DNA from 2 places in the Enterobacter pseudoroggenkampii genome. Region 1 is predicted to be linked to the other one. Evidence: predicted binding sites of a transcription regulator. Region 1 holds the regulator's gene; the other holds the start of a gene.

Region 1 (7,338 bases):
TAACCCGCACGCACCGCCAGCCAGCTGAGCGGCGTCACCTCGGCACCCACGCCAACATACTGCGACGTATCTTCGCTCTTAAATCCTTTGGTTTCCGTCAAATCGCCATCGGCGGTCAGCGTCACCAGATCGTTGTGCCAGGCGGCTCCGGCGGTCACCAGCGGACGGATCTGGTAGGTATCTTTATAGCTCACCACTTCTCCCGTCCGCCCGTTGCGGATACGGATATCTTTGGTGTCGATATCGCGCGACATCAGGTTTTGGCCGCTCACGCCGACCGTCCAGTTCTCGCCGAAATCAGCCGCAATACCGGCATCGACGTTAAAGCCCGTATCGTCTGTGCGGTAGCGGCTGTCGTTCCACTTGTTACTGTCGTAATCGTAGATTGAGGTGGTGTAGTTATAGACCCAGGTTTTTTGCAGTTTTGGCGTCACGCCTACGGAAACCGGGACGCCGCCGAGGTCAAACTGACGGGCAACGGCAACGCCGTAGTCAGACACAATCGCCGCCCGGCCAGACGCTGTTGAGTTGAGGTTTTTAGTGATCTGATCCGTGCCGTTCAGCGCAGCGTCCAGGGCAACACCGGCAGCCACCACTTTGCTTCTTTGAATACCGCGCAGATAATCAATATCTTGCTGATCGATAGACGAGCTAACCCGGCCATGAGCATAGCCTTTCGCCATAAAGGCCACGGAAAGCACATCGTTAGGGATACTCACCGCAAGCCCTGCTCCTGCCGTCGCGCGTGCGGTTTTGCCTTTGAGATAGTCCAGCTCATCGGCGAGATCTTTGGCCGCGCCCTGGAATTGATTAATGGAACCTAACGGATTAGTGATAATCTCCCTTGGCGTGAGGTCATCAACCACATCCTTGTAGTGATTAATTTTGTCGTTGATGGTATCAATCTCGTCCTGAAGATTGTCTTCATCCGTCACCTGCACCCCAACGGCTGGCAAGATGACCGTCACATCATCGTCTGGTTTTGCCTTTGCCAGCAGCGCCGGGTTAATTAACGCCCCACTGCCATAGCTCCCGGAGGCAACGCCCGTCCCGCCCATGGCGTCACTCCGTGATTCTGTCCAGGTATTGGCTGCTCCCGCCTGATTTGCCATAAACAAGGAGACAGCAATGCTAACCACCGAAAATTTAAAATTTTTTTTCACAGTATGCCCGTTATAGTCTGTTATGAAATAACCCCTGTCTGTTATCACCCAAACAGGAACGAACTATTGCTGTGAATAAGTAGTAAAAGACCCGCTATTTCTGTCCCTAAGTAAAACTCCCTTACGGCCTGTTATATTTTGTGACGGCCCTCAATATTTATAGATGAGGAAATTATTTTTTCCCAGGTTTTCCATCATGCGGTCCAAAAAACTGGGGTGGGTGGTCTACCCAGCGATCCTCACGGGTAGCGGCATACACCGGATTGAGGGGATAGTAGATGCGATTGTGCTTCTTGTTGGCCTCGCCTACGACCAGCAACCGCACCTCTTCCTCCGTGTTGTTAATAAAGGTGTGGCAGATACCGGTTCCGGCAGGAAACCCCACGCTGTCGCCCGGTTCAAGTTTCCACAGATAGCCATTTATCCACGCTTCTGGATAACCTTCGAGCACATAAATGAACTCTTCTTCATCGCTTTCCGCATGCGGATAGGACGTTCTGCGCCCTGGCGGCAAACGCTCATGATGGATACCAATGCGCCTGAGTCCAAGCTTACGAGCCAACGGGGCGCCGATAGAAAAAAGCTCATCGCTATCTGGATAGGTCGAATCATCCGCACCTTCTACGTCGCGCCAGTGCCGAATACAGTCAGGTTTTTTCATTGTTTATTTCCCGGTTTGTAATGGGTCAGGTATAGCACAGACTGGCGGATCTCGGTGTTTTTACCAGAACATGATAAAGTGGGGGTTTTCCGTCCTATAACATCCGGGGTGCTACATGGATAAGTCCACAAAAGAGCTGTTAGCGCAGGCCGAAAAGCTGTGTGCGCAACGCAATGTGCGCCTGACTCCGCAGCGCCTTGAAGTATTACGTCTGATGAGCCTGCAGCAGGGTGCCATCAGCGCCTACGATCTGCTCGATCTTCTCCGCGAAAGCGAGCCGCAGGCAAAGCCGCCAACGGTGTATCGCGCCCTGGATTTCCTGCTTGAACAAGGGTTCGTGCACAAGGTGGAATCCACCAACAGCTATGTGCTGTGCCATCTGTTCGATCAGCCCACCCACACATCGGCGATGTTTATCTGTGACCGCTGCGGCGTGGTGAAAGAAGAGGCTGCGGAAGGCGTGGAAGACATTATGCATACGCTGGCAGCGAAAATGGGGTTTGCCCTGCGTCATAACGTGATTGAGGCGCACGGGCTCTGTTCCGCGTGCGTGGAGGTGGAAGCCTGTCGTCATCAGGACGCGTGCCAGCACGACCACTCAATTCTTGTGAAGAAAAAGCCGCGTTAACGGCAAAAGAAAAGGCGGCTTAGAGCCGCCCTGTGGGTTATTCAGCGTTACCAGCGGTAGTCGTTACGGGTTTCCCAGTCTTTGACTTCGTTTTCCGCCTGATCTTTCGCGTAGCCGTAACGTTCCTGAATTTTACCGACAAGCTGATCGCGTTTACCTTCAATGACGGTCATATCGTCATCCGTCAGCTTACCCCACTTTTCTTTCGCTTTACCTTTGAACTGCTTCCAGTTGCCGCCGATTTCGTCTTTATTCATCATCGTGTCCTCTTAGTTAAGCGTCGGGTCGTAACGTCCGTTACGTTCTTTTCTGCTGGACGTGATAATTATTGTAGTTAAGGATTCGGCAGTTGGTTTCACATTCGGAATCTTTAACCGTCACGATATATCGTGACGTGAAGAGAACCAGGTATTGTTTTGCCAGTGGCGGTGCCAGATAAACGCCAGCGACAACCCTCGCAGCGAGAGGAAAACGGCCAGGGCCAGCCACAAACCGTGATTACCCAGCCAGGGGAGCGTCAGCAGCGTCAGACCAAACCCGGCCGCTGCAACCGCCATACTGTTACGCATTTCCGCTCCGCGCGTCGCACCAATAAACATGCCGTCCAGCAGATAACACCAGACGCCGACCACCGGTAAGACGACTTGCCAGATGAGATAGTGACTCGCCAGCTCGCGCAGCGCAGGGATAGACGTCAGCAATGCAACGATCTGCTCACCAAAGCAGGCGTAAACCAGGCCAAACGCCAGCGCCACCAGTCCCGACTGACGGCAGGCTGCCCGCCAGACATCCCGTAGTTGCCCGCTTTCACGCGCACCGTACGCCTGCCCGGAATGCGCTTCTACCGCATAGGCAAAACCGTCCAGCGCGTAGGCGGTAAAGGTCAGTAGCGTCATCAATACCGCGTTGACCGCAACGATTTCTGGCCCCAGTCGAGCCCCGAAGACCGTCAGCGCGCCGAAGCAGAGCTGAAGCAGCAGCGAGCGCAGCATGATGTCTCGGTTAAGCGCCAGCAGCTTACGGATATTGCCGCGCCATGCGGTTTTGAGCAGCGCCAGGGAGATGCCGCGCATCGCCAGCACGCGCCAGACCATCCACAGGCCAATGATAAAGGTCCCGTATTCGGCAATCGCCGTCGCCAGCGCTGCGCCCTGCACGTTCATATGCTGGCCCATCACCAGCCAGACATCCAAAACGATATTGAGCAGGTTACCCACCACCAGCAAAATCACTGGTGCACGGGCGTACTGCACGCCCAGTAGCCACCCCAGCAGAACCAGGTTAGCCAGCGACGCGGGCGCGCTGAGCCAGCGGATTTCAAGGAACCGTCGCGCCTGCGCGAGTACCGCCTCGCTACCGCCAACAACATGAAGCGCAAGGTCGATCAGGGGCGCACGCAATAAAACGATTAACGCCCCCGCGCCAAGCGCGAGGATCAGCGGCTGGACCAGCGCTCGCGCCAGACGCAGCGGATCTTTTGCACCATAAGCCTGTGCCGTGAGCCCGGTGGTGCTCATACGCAAAAAGAGCAGCAGCATAAACAGGAAGCTGGTTGCCGTCGCGCCAATCGCCACGCCGCCAAGATAAACAGGCGAATCAAGATGGCCAATAACGGCAGTATCGACCAGACCCAGCAAGGGAACGGTAATATTGGAGAAGATCATCGGCAGAGCAAGACGCCACAATGCCTTATCGGATGCCGTCAGCAGTGACATGAAAAATACCGGGTGTGGAGAATGAAGCAGGCTACAGCGGCGCCATAGCCTGTCAGGAAGAGGTTACAGCCATTCGCCGTTGCGAATGACCCCAACCGCCAGCCCTTCGATAGAGAAGTTGTGTTCGCGCAGATCGACCACAATCGGGGAGAACTCGTTGTTTTCAGGCAGTAGCTGAACGGTGTTCCCCTGTTTTTTCAGACGCTTGACGGTCACTTCGTCGTCAATGCGCGCGACCACCACCTGGCCGTTACGCACATCCTGCGTTTTGTGCACCGCAAGCAGATCGCCGTCAAGAATACCGATGTCTTTCATCGACATACCGCTGACGCGCAGCAGGAAATCAGCGCTCGGTTTGAACATGGCTGGATCGACCTGGTAATGGCCTTCAATATGCTGCTGTGCCAGTAAAGGCTCACCGGCAGCAACACGCCCCACCAGCGGAATGCCCGTCTCTTCTTCCACCAGCAGGCGGATACCACGTGACGCGCCCGAGACAATCTCAATCACGCCCTTACGCGCCAGCGCTTTCAGGTGTTCTTCGGCAGCATTCGGAGAACGGAAGCCCAGACGCTGCGCGATTTCCGCACGCGTGGGTGGCATACCCGTCTGGCCGATATGATCCCGGATGAGATCAAACACCTCTTGCTGCCTGGTCGTTAATGCTTTCATTCCGCCCCCTGGGTGTATATACAGTTATGCTGTGAGTATATACAGTCAAAGGCGATTTTGGAACCAAAAACTGCACAAAAAACCAGGGACTTAATTATTCCTCGAGGCTCATCGGAAATGTGACCAAAGCAGCGTGACCCAGGTGATAGCGGCAGTGATAATCGCCAGCAACACGGCAGCAGAGCCCATGTCTTTTGCGCGGCCAGAAAGTTCATGGAAATCTGAACCAATGCGATCAACCACGGCCTCAATAGCGCTATTAAGAATTTCCACTATCATCACCAGAAGCACGGAACCTATAAGAAGTACGCGGGTAATCGCATCAACATCAAGGAAACAGGCGACGATCACCGCGATGATAGCGGCGATGCCCTCCTGGCGAAAGGCGGCTTCGTTGATCCACGCGGCACGGAAACCTTTCCATGAATAGCCGGCGGCTTTGATGATACGCGTTAACCCAGTGGTATTATTGGCCATTAAAAGAACCTTTTATGAAAAAAAGCGTCAGTAACAGGAACTGTAGCGCGTTTCGCTACAGCCTGAAGTATGACGGGTAACAACAGAAATTTTGCGCGCTTTCTGTTATCCTTGCGCCGCAATTGCATTATTAACCAGAGGCTTTACATCGTTTATGTCCGGCTGGCCACGAATTTACTACAAATTACTTAATTTACCATTAAGCATCCTGGTAAAAAGCAAGTCTATCCCAGCAGAACCCGCGCTGGAATTGGGGCTCGATACGTCACGTCCTATTATGTACGTTTTGCCTTATAACTCGAAGGCAGACTTACTGACGCTTCGCGCCCAGTGTCTGGCGCATGACTTACCTGACCCGCTTGAACCGCTTGAAGTTGACGGTACGCTGCTGCCGCGCTATGTGTTCATTCACGGTGGACCGCGCGTGTTTACCTACTACACGCCAAAAGAAGAGTCCATCAAGCTGTTCCATGACTATCTCGACCTGCACCGCAGCAACCCCGATCTGGATGTGCAGATGGTGCCGGTATCGGTGATGTTTGGTCGTCGTCCGGGCCGTGAAAAAGGTGAAGAGAACCCGCCGCTGCGCATGCTTAACGGCATCCAGAAGTTCTTTGCGGTCTCCTGGCTGGGGCGCGACAGCTTTGTGCGTTTCTCCCCTTCCGTTTCGCTGCGTCGCATGGCGGACGAGCACGGCACCGACAAGATCATCGCGCAAAAACTGGCGCGCGTGGCGCGTATGCACTTCGCCCGTCAGCGCCTTGCTGCCGTTGGGCCGCGTCTCCCGGCGCGTCAGGATCTGTTCAACAAGCTGTTGGCCTCCAAAGCGATTGCCCGCGCCGTTGAAGACGAAGCGCGCAGCAAGAAAATATCGCATGAGAAAGCCCAGCAGAACGCCATTGCGCTGATGGAAGAGATTGCAGCGAACTTCTCTTACGAGATGATTCGCCTGTCCGATCGTATTCTCGGCTTTACCTGGAACCGTCTCTACCAGGGCATCAACGTTCATAACGCCGAGCGTGTACGTCAGCTGGCGCATGATGGCCATGAGATTGTCTATGTTCCCTGCCACCGCAGCCATATGGACTACCTGCTTCTTTCCTACGTGCTCTATCATCAGGGGCTGGTACCACCGCACATTGCTGCCGGTATCAACCTGAACTTCTGGCCAGCAGGTCCAATTTTCCGCCGCCTGGGCGCATTCTTTATCCGTCGTACCTTCAAGGGCAACAAGCTCTACTCCACCGTGTTCCGCGAGTATCTGGGCGAGCTGTTCAGCCGCGGCTATTCCGTGGAGTACTTCGTGGAGGGCGGTCGTTCCCGTACCGGACGTCTTCTCGATCCGAAAACCGGCACGCTGTCGATGACCATTCAGGCGATGCTGCGCGGAGGAACCCGTCCCATCACGCTGGTGCCAATCTACATTGGCTACGAGCACGTGATGGAAGTGGGCACGTACGCGAAAGAGCTGCGTGGTGCAACCAAAGAGAAAGAGAGCCTGCCGCAGATGCTGCGCGGCCTGAGCAAGCTGCGTAATCTCGGTCAGGGCTACGTGAACTTCGGCGAACCGATGCCGTTGATGACGTACCTGAACCATCACGTTCCCGAGTGGCGCGAATCCATCGATCCTATCGAAGCGATTCGTCCAGCCTGGCTGACGCCAACGGTCAACGGCATCGCGTCCGAGCTGATGGTGCGCATTAACAACGCCGGTGCGGCTAACGCCATGAACCTGTGCTGTACGGCACTTCTGGCTTCGCGTCAGCGCTCGCTGACCCGTGAACAGCTCACGGAGCAGCTGGATTGCTATCTGGATATGATGCGTAACGTGCCGTACTCGGTTGATTCGACCGTGCCTTCTGCAACCGCCAGTGAACTTATCGATCACGCGCTGCAGATGAACAAGTTTGAAGTCGAAAAGGACACGATCGGCGACATCATCATTCTGCCGCGCGAGCAGGCAGTGCTGATGACCTACTACCGAAACAACATCACCCATATGCTGATGCTGCCGTCGCTCAT
Region 2 (7,338 bases), on a different contig from region 1:
AATCCGTCCGGGCAAAGCCTGCGAGGGAAAGCCTGCAACGCTCGAAAACTGGGTTCCCGGTTGGCGTAACCAGCTGTTAAGAAGAGCTAGTTTGCCCCGCTTGCGTTCATATCCCATCCAGATTCTCTGCGAATCGTTCCACACCGGCTGGCGGTGCAGTAGATAAAATCGAGATCGGCCGCTAGGGTTGCGCCGATTAAGTCTCTGCGTCTCAGCAATCGCTTGCCTTAAAAGGACAGTGTTTTCCTCGGTATCCTCAGTTAATGAATCCGGAAAATCGGTAAGAAGTGCAAAGCAGAGATTTTCATCTTGATTGCCAAGGCTGCAGACTTCCAAACGAGAGAGAAGTTTGCTGAGGCTTTCATAGCTTGTCAGCATGCAAGGGATCGCAACCATTGTGGCATATTCAACTGGTATCCCACTTGAAAAGTCCATCCGCGGCAGAGGTCTGGGAATACGAAAGCGTGTCGTTGCTTCGCTAAGCATATCGCTGGCGAGTTGACTAATGGCAACAATAAGGGGGAGTGCTAGGGGGATGAGCAACCAGAATATACCCTGTAGTGCAGTTTCATACAATATGGTAGCCGTAGCGGCCGTGGTCAAGAGACTCAGGCTACCAAGCCATGACAGAAGGGGCGATTTATTCATACTCTGCCGCAGCCATTTCAATAGAGACCTTTCAACTGACAACAGTTGTTCGAGTTGTGGCCTTCCACCCCCAAGCAGAAAATAACCGATATGTCGGTGCTCAGGATCTAGACTCGGTTCGCAAGACATTGCCAACACGCGGTTTGCAACTTCCGGTTCACTCAAGCTCGCATCCCTGGCAAGCGTTTCAATCACATGGCGATAATGATCTCGGGTGTCGAAGTGCATGCGAGGATATATACCAGCTGGGTCAAGGCGTAAAGTTTGCTCGACTACGCTGATGGTCTCTGCAAAATCAGACCAGTTCGTTTCACTCAGCAGACGTAAACCCGAAATACTGTTACTGACGGAAAGCTGGCTGGCGGCAAGCTGCTGATTGAAGCGATGAATCAGGATCTCAGTTGTAACACCTTGCTCTGCAAGACGTTGTTCAATCCAATTCAGAGGGAGTGCAAGAGCATTGCCATGTCCCTGCAGACGACGAACCATTTCAGAGACAAAGGCACTGCTCAGTGGAGGATGATTACGCGCCATATCGGCAACAATCAAAATTAGGTCGGCGGGAGCATTCTCTGCACAATCAAAAATCCGCATTATCCACATATCTGCAAGATTTCGCTCCTGCTGGGCCTGGGTCACTTCGTTGCTCACACGACGCAGGTTTTCTATCAGCGCTAGACGCAGCATTCCTGGCAAAGCCCATATCTCCCCCAACGTCAGAGGTGTCACCTCTTGATAGGCGGAAATATAACTGGTAAGGCTGCTGCTGTCCCAGCGTCCGTCGCCATGCGCTATGGCCTCTGAGGCTAAGTCATAAATTCTGGGACATCTATGTGGATAGGCTAGTACCGGAAGACCCTTACCAAAGCTTTTCGGTAAGTGCTGGCGTACCATGCGAATCTGCTCTTCAATCAGGTAATAGTTGTCCAGCAGCCACTCACCTGCGGGCATGATACTCGTTTTTTTTCCTGCATTGAGTAGATAGCAACATCGCGTAATTATCGTTTCATTGTCAGTTAGTCGTTTAAGAAGGTAGTACGGGAGTATTTCCGGAGACAATTTGTGCGTACGAGCCAGTTTTCTTCCAAAGCGTTCCAACTGAGGGGTAGAAAACAGTTCCGAACGTAAATAGTTTTCTCCTCCCGAATCGTTGGCTGGGGCTGATATGTGTGCGCTGCCTTCGGGCAGAATACGAGAACGCTTAAACCACGCAATAGGTTTCATTTTCATTGGGTTGCTCTTTTGCTACGTTAACGCGCAGGAGCAGATGCGAAATCAGTTCAGAAACGTTCTCTCAGGATGGGCGTAAGGCATCGGGGATTTGACAACTGCTGATATTATATTAAGTGTAGAACATCGGCTGTGAAGCTAGCGCGGAGAGATAAAAAGTGCTTTACACCCCGGACAAAGCATGGGGCTTTTTAGACGCAGTTTAGAGGAAGGCTGAGCGGATTTTAAGCCGCAAACAGGGCAGGTGACAGTTGTGGTTAATACGCTTCCAAAAAGTTTCATTGTGTAATCGATAACGGACATGATTATTAGCCTCTCAATGAATGTATTTCACTCTATCACATTTGGCTAAAATTAAACCAATTTAATAATCACCCAATTTTTTAACATAAGTGAGGTTTTCTTCTCTTTTCTAACTCATCGCTTTCATGTCCGTTTTTGAAGCGAATGAATTCCAACCTTTTAAAATCCTTATGCTATTTTGCAACGCAAGATGAGTTTTATCTAGGTTACCGCCTGGATTGAACGCTTGATTTTTTTCTACAAGAAAAATCGGTTGATTCACATTCGATGTTCTGAAAGCGTTGCAAAATCCGTAAGATAAGTTTATATATATACTGTATATGCATACAGTAATTCATTGTGGAGGGAAAAATGACAATCGAGTTAACCATTGATCGCATGAAGAAACTTCCTGATGGAGCTATACCTGCGCTAGAGTCAGAACTCGTCAAAAAACTCAGTAAACAGTTTGATGATTACCAGCTTACGATTAAGCGTGGCGGCAATGATGGGTTGACTGTTTTCGGAGGCGACAAGAAGGAGGTCGAACATATCCAGCAGGAGACCTGGAAAAGCGCGGACGAGTGGTTTTATTAATCGCGTGAATCTCACTGGAGCAGTTTCAAAGAGTATCGCTGTTTGCGTTCCCCTGGCTGTTCCCGATTACTGTTTACCGCGTCAATAAGTCGCTCTGGGGGAAATAGTGTGTAGTGCAGGTGCCTTTAATGCAGATGATCAATGGTACGACGTGGTCAGAAGGGCCGATAAAGCAGTTATCTATAGCTTCCCGGCGGAAGGGAGATATCTGGTTTATCGAGTAAATGGAATAGTTTCATTACGACCGTTACTTGAGGATGAAGAGATCTTCACTCTTAACGGGTTCATGCAATTTGCAAAACGACTGGGGTACCGAGTTACATCACCGTCTGATATTATTCTTTCATAGGCCTGAACAACCTATACCTGATGCGCCACGGAGAGAACCATGGCGCTAGAATTACAACTTATCAAACACCATTCAGGAATACTGATCCCGGCCACACCCGAGACCAGCGATATCCTGCAATCCAAAACCCGGCTCGGCGATGTTCTTGTTGCCGAATTCAGGCGGGTACGAAACCCGGCATTCCACCGGCGCTTTTTCGCGCTTCTTAATCTCGGATTTGAATACTGGGAACCAACCGGCGGGGCTATCTCGAGTAACGAGAGGAAGCTGATTACTGGCTACGCCAAGTTCCTGGCTTCGTATGCCGGCAATGAGGGCGCGCTGATCGATGCTGCTGAGCATTATCTTGAGCAGGTTGCATACCGCCGGGTCACAAATGGCATTAGCCTGTGCAAATCCTTTGACGCTTACCGCTCCTGGGTGATCGTCGAAGCAGGGCACTTTGATGCCATTCAGCTGCCAGACGGAACACTCAAAAAACATCCTCGAAGCATCTCGTTTGCCAACATGGATGAACTCGAGTTTCAGCAGCTCTATAAAGCTGCGCTCGATGTCCTCTGGCGCTGGGTCCTGTCCCGTTCATTCCGCAGTCGTGATGAGGCCGAAAATGTCGCCGCGCGGCTGCTTGGCTTCGCGGGGGGATGGGGATGAAGAAGACCTGGTTCCATCATACCGATTGCAGCACCGAACAGGCCGACGAGCTGGTTAAGCGTTACAAAGCTCGTGGCGTCCGGGTTGAGCGCAGCCTTAACCCGGATTATGTGACCTGGACTGTCAGTGCTTTCCTTCCGACCTCAAATACTCCAGCGCGCCCGGATAGCCGCTGGCGAAACCGGATGTGGGAGTGAACGTGAAGACATATCAACTCACTTTGCCCTGGCCGCCGAGCAACAACCGGTATTATCGGCACAACCGCGGGCGTACACACATTAGCGCTGATGGCGTTGCGTACCGTTATGCGGTCGCAAGTGTCATTCGAAGCGCCCGGCTTAATATCCGCACGGCCGCTCCACTCAAAATACGTATTGAATGTCACATGCCTGACCGCCGGCGCCGCGATCTGGATAACCTGCAGAAGGCTGCATTCGACGCTTTAACCAAGGCGGGGTTATGGCTGGACGACTGCCAGGTTATTGACTATCGCGTTGTGAAAATGCCTGTCGTTAAGGGCGGAAAATTAGAACTCACCATTACTGAGCTGGAGACCGCATGAACCTTGAAAACACCCTCAAATATCACTTTGCCAAATCGACAATGATTAGCGACTCTCCGCGCGCTTCGGCGTCAGACTTATTAACCGGAACGGATATCATGGCTGCGATGGGCATGACGCAGGAACGGGCAGCATTGGGTTACAGCGCTTTTCTCGGGAAGATGGGTATCAGCAAGAATGACCGGGAGAGGGCGATCGAATTGCTGGCCCAGTATGCGCTGACCAGGTGCGATCGGGTTGCTGCACTGCGCAAACTGGGTGCCGGGGTTAAGCCACTGGTGATGCATCAGCTGGCCACCTTCGCGTTCGAGGACTATTCCCGCAGCGCCGCCAGCGTGAAGCAGTGCGATGGCTGCAATGGGGAAGGGTTTATCGACGCTGAGGTTTTCAGCATGAAGTCTCATACTCCGGCAAAAGAGAAGAAGTTCGTGAAGATGTCTTTGCACATGGGCGCGGAGAATAATCGTCCTTCTGAGTATGAGGTGCATAGACAGGTCAGGGAGGTAGCGCGCGTTCTTTGCCCTCGGTGTAAGGGGAAGAAGGTAGTAAGCTGTGCCTGTAAAGATTGTCATGGCCGCGGGAAAGCTGTTAGTCAGACTCTTAAAGAGCAGCAGGGCGTTCCGGTACTGGCTGATTGCAAGCGCTGCAGTGGGCGAGGGTTTGAGCGAATTCCATCAACTGAGGCTTACGCCGCGGTGTGCCAGATAACGGATGCAATCAGCCTCGACACCTGGAAGAAGTCTGTTAAGCCATTCTACGATCAGCTAATCACCAAGTTTGACATCGAAGAGGCCTGGGCTGATGCGCAGCTGAAGCAGATAACAAAATAGGGCGTTATTTTATCGTGAGCTATTTACTTTTCCCGAATCTGTGGTAATTTTCCTCTAACGATGGGTTATTGCCTTCGTTTAAAGCCCTGCGGTTAACTCCGTGGGGCTTTTTGCTTAATAGCGACTTAAGAATATCTAAAACCATTCAACCCTGCGGTGACTTATAATTTCCCCAACAACGCAGGAGGGAATATGGAAGAAGGTTTCTACTGGATTCAGCACAACGGTAGGATTCAGGTTGCTTACTTCAGCAATGGCGTTACTGAAGACCTTGAGACGGGACTTACTTTTAATGGTATTTGGCATCTGACACAGGGTGACGACATCTGCGACAACGGAGAAGCTGAGGTGATTGAAGGCCCTCTCCCTCTACCATTTAGATGAATATATTCATCTGATTATGCGGCAGATTCTTCATACTGCACATATGCTTCTTAAGCATCCTGCGGAATGGATGTTTCTGAAAGCGTTTTTGTGGTGGATCCCCCTAAGCGGAGGGGCGGTTCAGCAGGACATTTCTCCAGAGTGTCCAACCAGCGCGCGGAAATGAATGCTGTGATCATTTCCACCGGGAGGCACCCGGCACCACTCCCTCAGTTATTGCCAACTTAGCTATTTATGCCTGCTTGTCCGAGCAGGTTTTTTTTTATTTCTCCCTTGTGTTTTGTAAGAGACCTCAGAGCTAAGAAAGGGTGCTAAACCTCAGTACGTGTTTTAGCAAAACGATCCTCGAAACATTACAAGCTCGTCTGAGACAAAAAAGCGCGGAGAACGACATCACTCCTCTCCGCAATAATAATTCCATCTTCTGCCCGATTGTCTTTCTTTTATCCACAAAAGCTAAAGTTATGAGTTAATGTAAATAATAACAGCTTTAAACTATGTGAGCAGTTAATTATTTTTTTGTTTAAATGACTCTCCTTAAGGATTGTTTAATCTATTGCTTTCCTAAGGGAGAAAGAAGCGCCGAAGAGTATCAATCATCATCAGGCTGCCGTATGGCAGCCTTTTTTATTTTTATCAACAGCACCCGCACTTAGCGAGGTGAGAGACCATGAAAATGAATGATTCAGGGAACATCTTCACGCAGTTCTTCGCGTGGGTAGCAGCTCTGGCGTCAGCCATTGGATTTACCACTCAGGATCTGGTGTTCATGTTCTTTGGCGCTGCTGGTCTGCTTATCTCGCTAGCCTCGTACATTAACGGGCGGGTAGATGCAAACCGCAGGCGTAGAGAGGATGAGAAGCGAACAAAAATGGTCAATGACTACCTGAAAGGCGTTGGTGATAAACCCCTTCAAGAGCGTCCTGCCGCTGCAAGCGTGGTCGTTGAGGCATTACAAAAGGAAGGTGAGTGATGGGATCCAGAGCAAAGTTGAGTACTGCAGTTCTGGGGCTGGTACTGGCTGGTGCTCCTGCATCCGTCATTCTCGATCAGTTTCTAAATGAGAAAGAGGGTAACAGCCTCACGGCCTACAAGGATGGCGGCGGTATCTGGACTATTTGCCGCGGCGCAACGATGGTTGATGGTAAACCGGTTGTGCAGGGCATGAAATTGACTCAGGCCAAATGCAATCAGGTGAACGCCATCGAACGCAATAAGGCTCTGGCGTGGGTTGATCGCAATATTACGGTACCGCTTACCGAACCTCAGAAAGCTGGGATAGCTTCTTTCTGCCCGTACAACATCGGGCCAGGTAAGTGCTTCCCGTCCACGTTCTATAAGCGCATTAATGCCGGTGACCGCCGCGGGGCATGCGAGGCAATCCGCTGGTGGATTAAAGACGATGGTCGCGATTGCAGCATGACTAAAGGTCAGAAGAACGGCTGCTACGGTCAGGTAGAACGGCGAGACCAGGAAAGTGCGCTGGCGTGCTGGGGGATAGACCAGTGAAAATTAATCCGGGTATTATCGGCGTTGTCATTATTGCTGGCCTTTCGGTCGCCCTCGTTAAGAGCTGTTTGGAGGCCAGTAATCTTCAAAGTGAAAACGACGTTCTGCGAAGTGACAATTCTCTGCAAGGGCAGGTTATCGCTACCCAGACATTCAACTTCAATCGATTCAATCAGGTTGCAGAACATGCCAATAGGCTCAACTCCCTGATTGACACCAGCACCGAAGAAACCGTAATCGAATACCGGGAGATTCTCCGCCGTGAAAAAACCTGTGATCTGCCTGTTCCTGCTGAC

The links. The regulator LexA, encoded in region 1, represses DNA repair genes until DNA is damaged. The targets are predictions, from matches to a motif close to TNCTGTATGTACATACAGNA.
Region 2: OTG14_RS05755 (DinI-like family protein) is a predicted target of LexA. The motif match lies at 2,494-2,513, and genes of this name have one in related genera.

What each region holds. Positions count from the first base shown of each region.
Region 1 is NZ_JAPMLV010000008.1:64,742-72,079, reverse strand. It holds gene OTG14_RS21845 (conjugal transfer protein TraF) at 1-1,163, opposite strand, end outside; gene OTG14_RS21840 (cupin domain-containing protein) at 1,336-1,824, opposite strand; gene zur (zinc uptake transcriptional repressor Zur) at 1,940-2,452, shown strand; gene OTG14_RS21830 (CsbD family protein) at 2,500-2,709, opposite strand; gene dinF (MATE family efflux transporter DinF) at 2,830-4,167, opposite strand; gene lexA (transcriptional repressor LexA) at 4,231-4,839, opposite strand; gene OTG14_RS21815 (diacylglycerol kinase) at 4,948-5,316, opposite strand; gene plsB (glycerol-3-phosphate 1-O-acyltransferase PlsB) at 5,471-7,338, shown strand, end outside.
Region 2 is NZ_JAPMLV010000001.1:1,172,737-1,180,074, forward strand. It holds gene OTG14_RS05745 (glycoside hydrolase family 94 protein) at 1-1,878, opposite strand, end outside; gene OTG14_RS05750 (YnfU family zinc-binding protein) at 2,017-2,181, opposite strand; gene OTG14_RS05755 (DinI-like family protein) at 2,533-2,757, shown strand; gene OTG14_RS05765 (DUF1367 family protein) at 3,146-3,757, shown strand; gene OTG14_RS05770 (hypothetical protein) at 3,748-3,954, shown strand; gene rusA (crossover junction endodeoxyribonuclease RusA) at 3,957-4,319, shown strand; gene OTG14_RS05780 (antitermination protein) at 4,316-5,149, shown strand; gene OTG14_RS05785 (hypothetical protein) at 5,342-5,533, shown strand; gene OTG14_RS05790 (hypothetical protein) at 6,204-6,506, shown strand; gene OTG14_RS05795 (lysozyme) at 6,506-7,042, shown strand; gene OTG14_RS05800 (hypothetical protein) at 7,039-7,338, shown strand, end outside.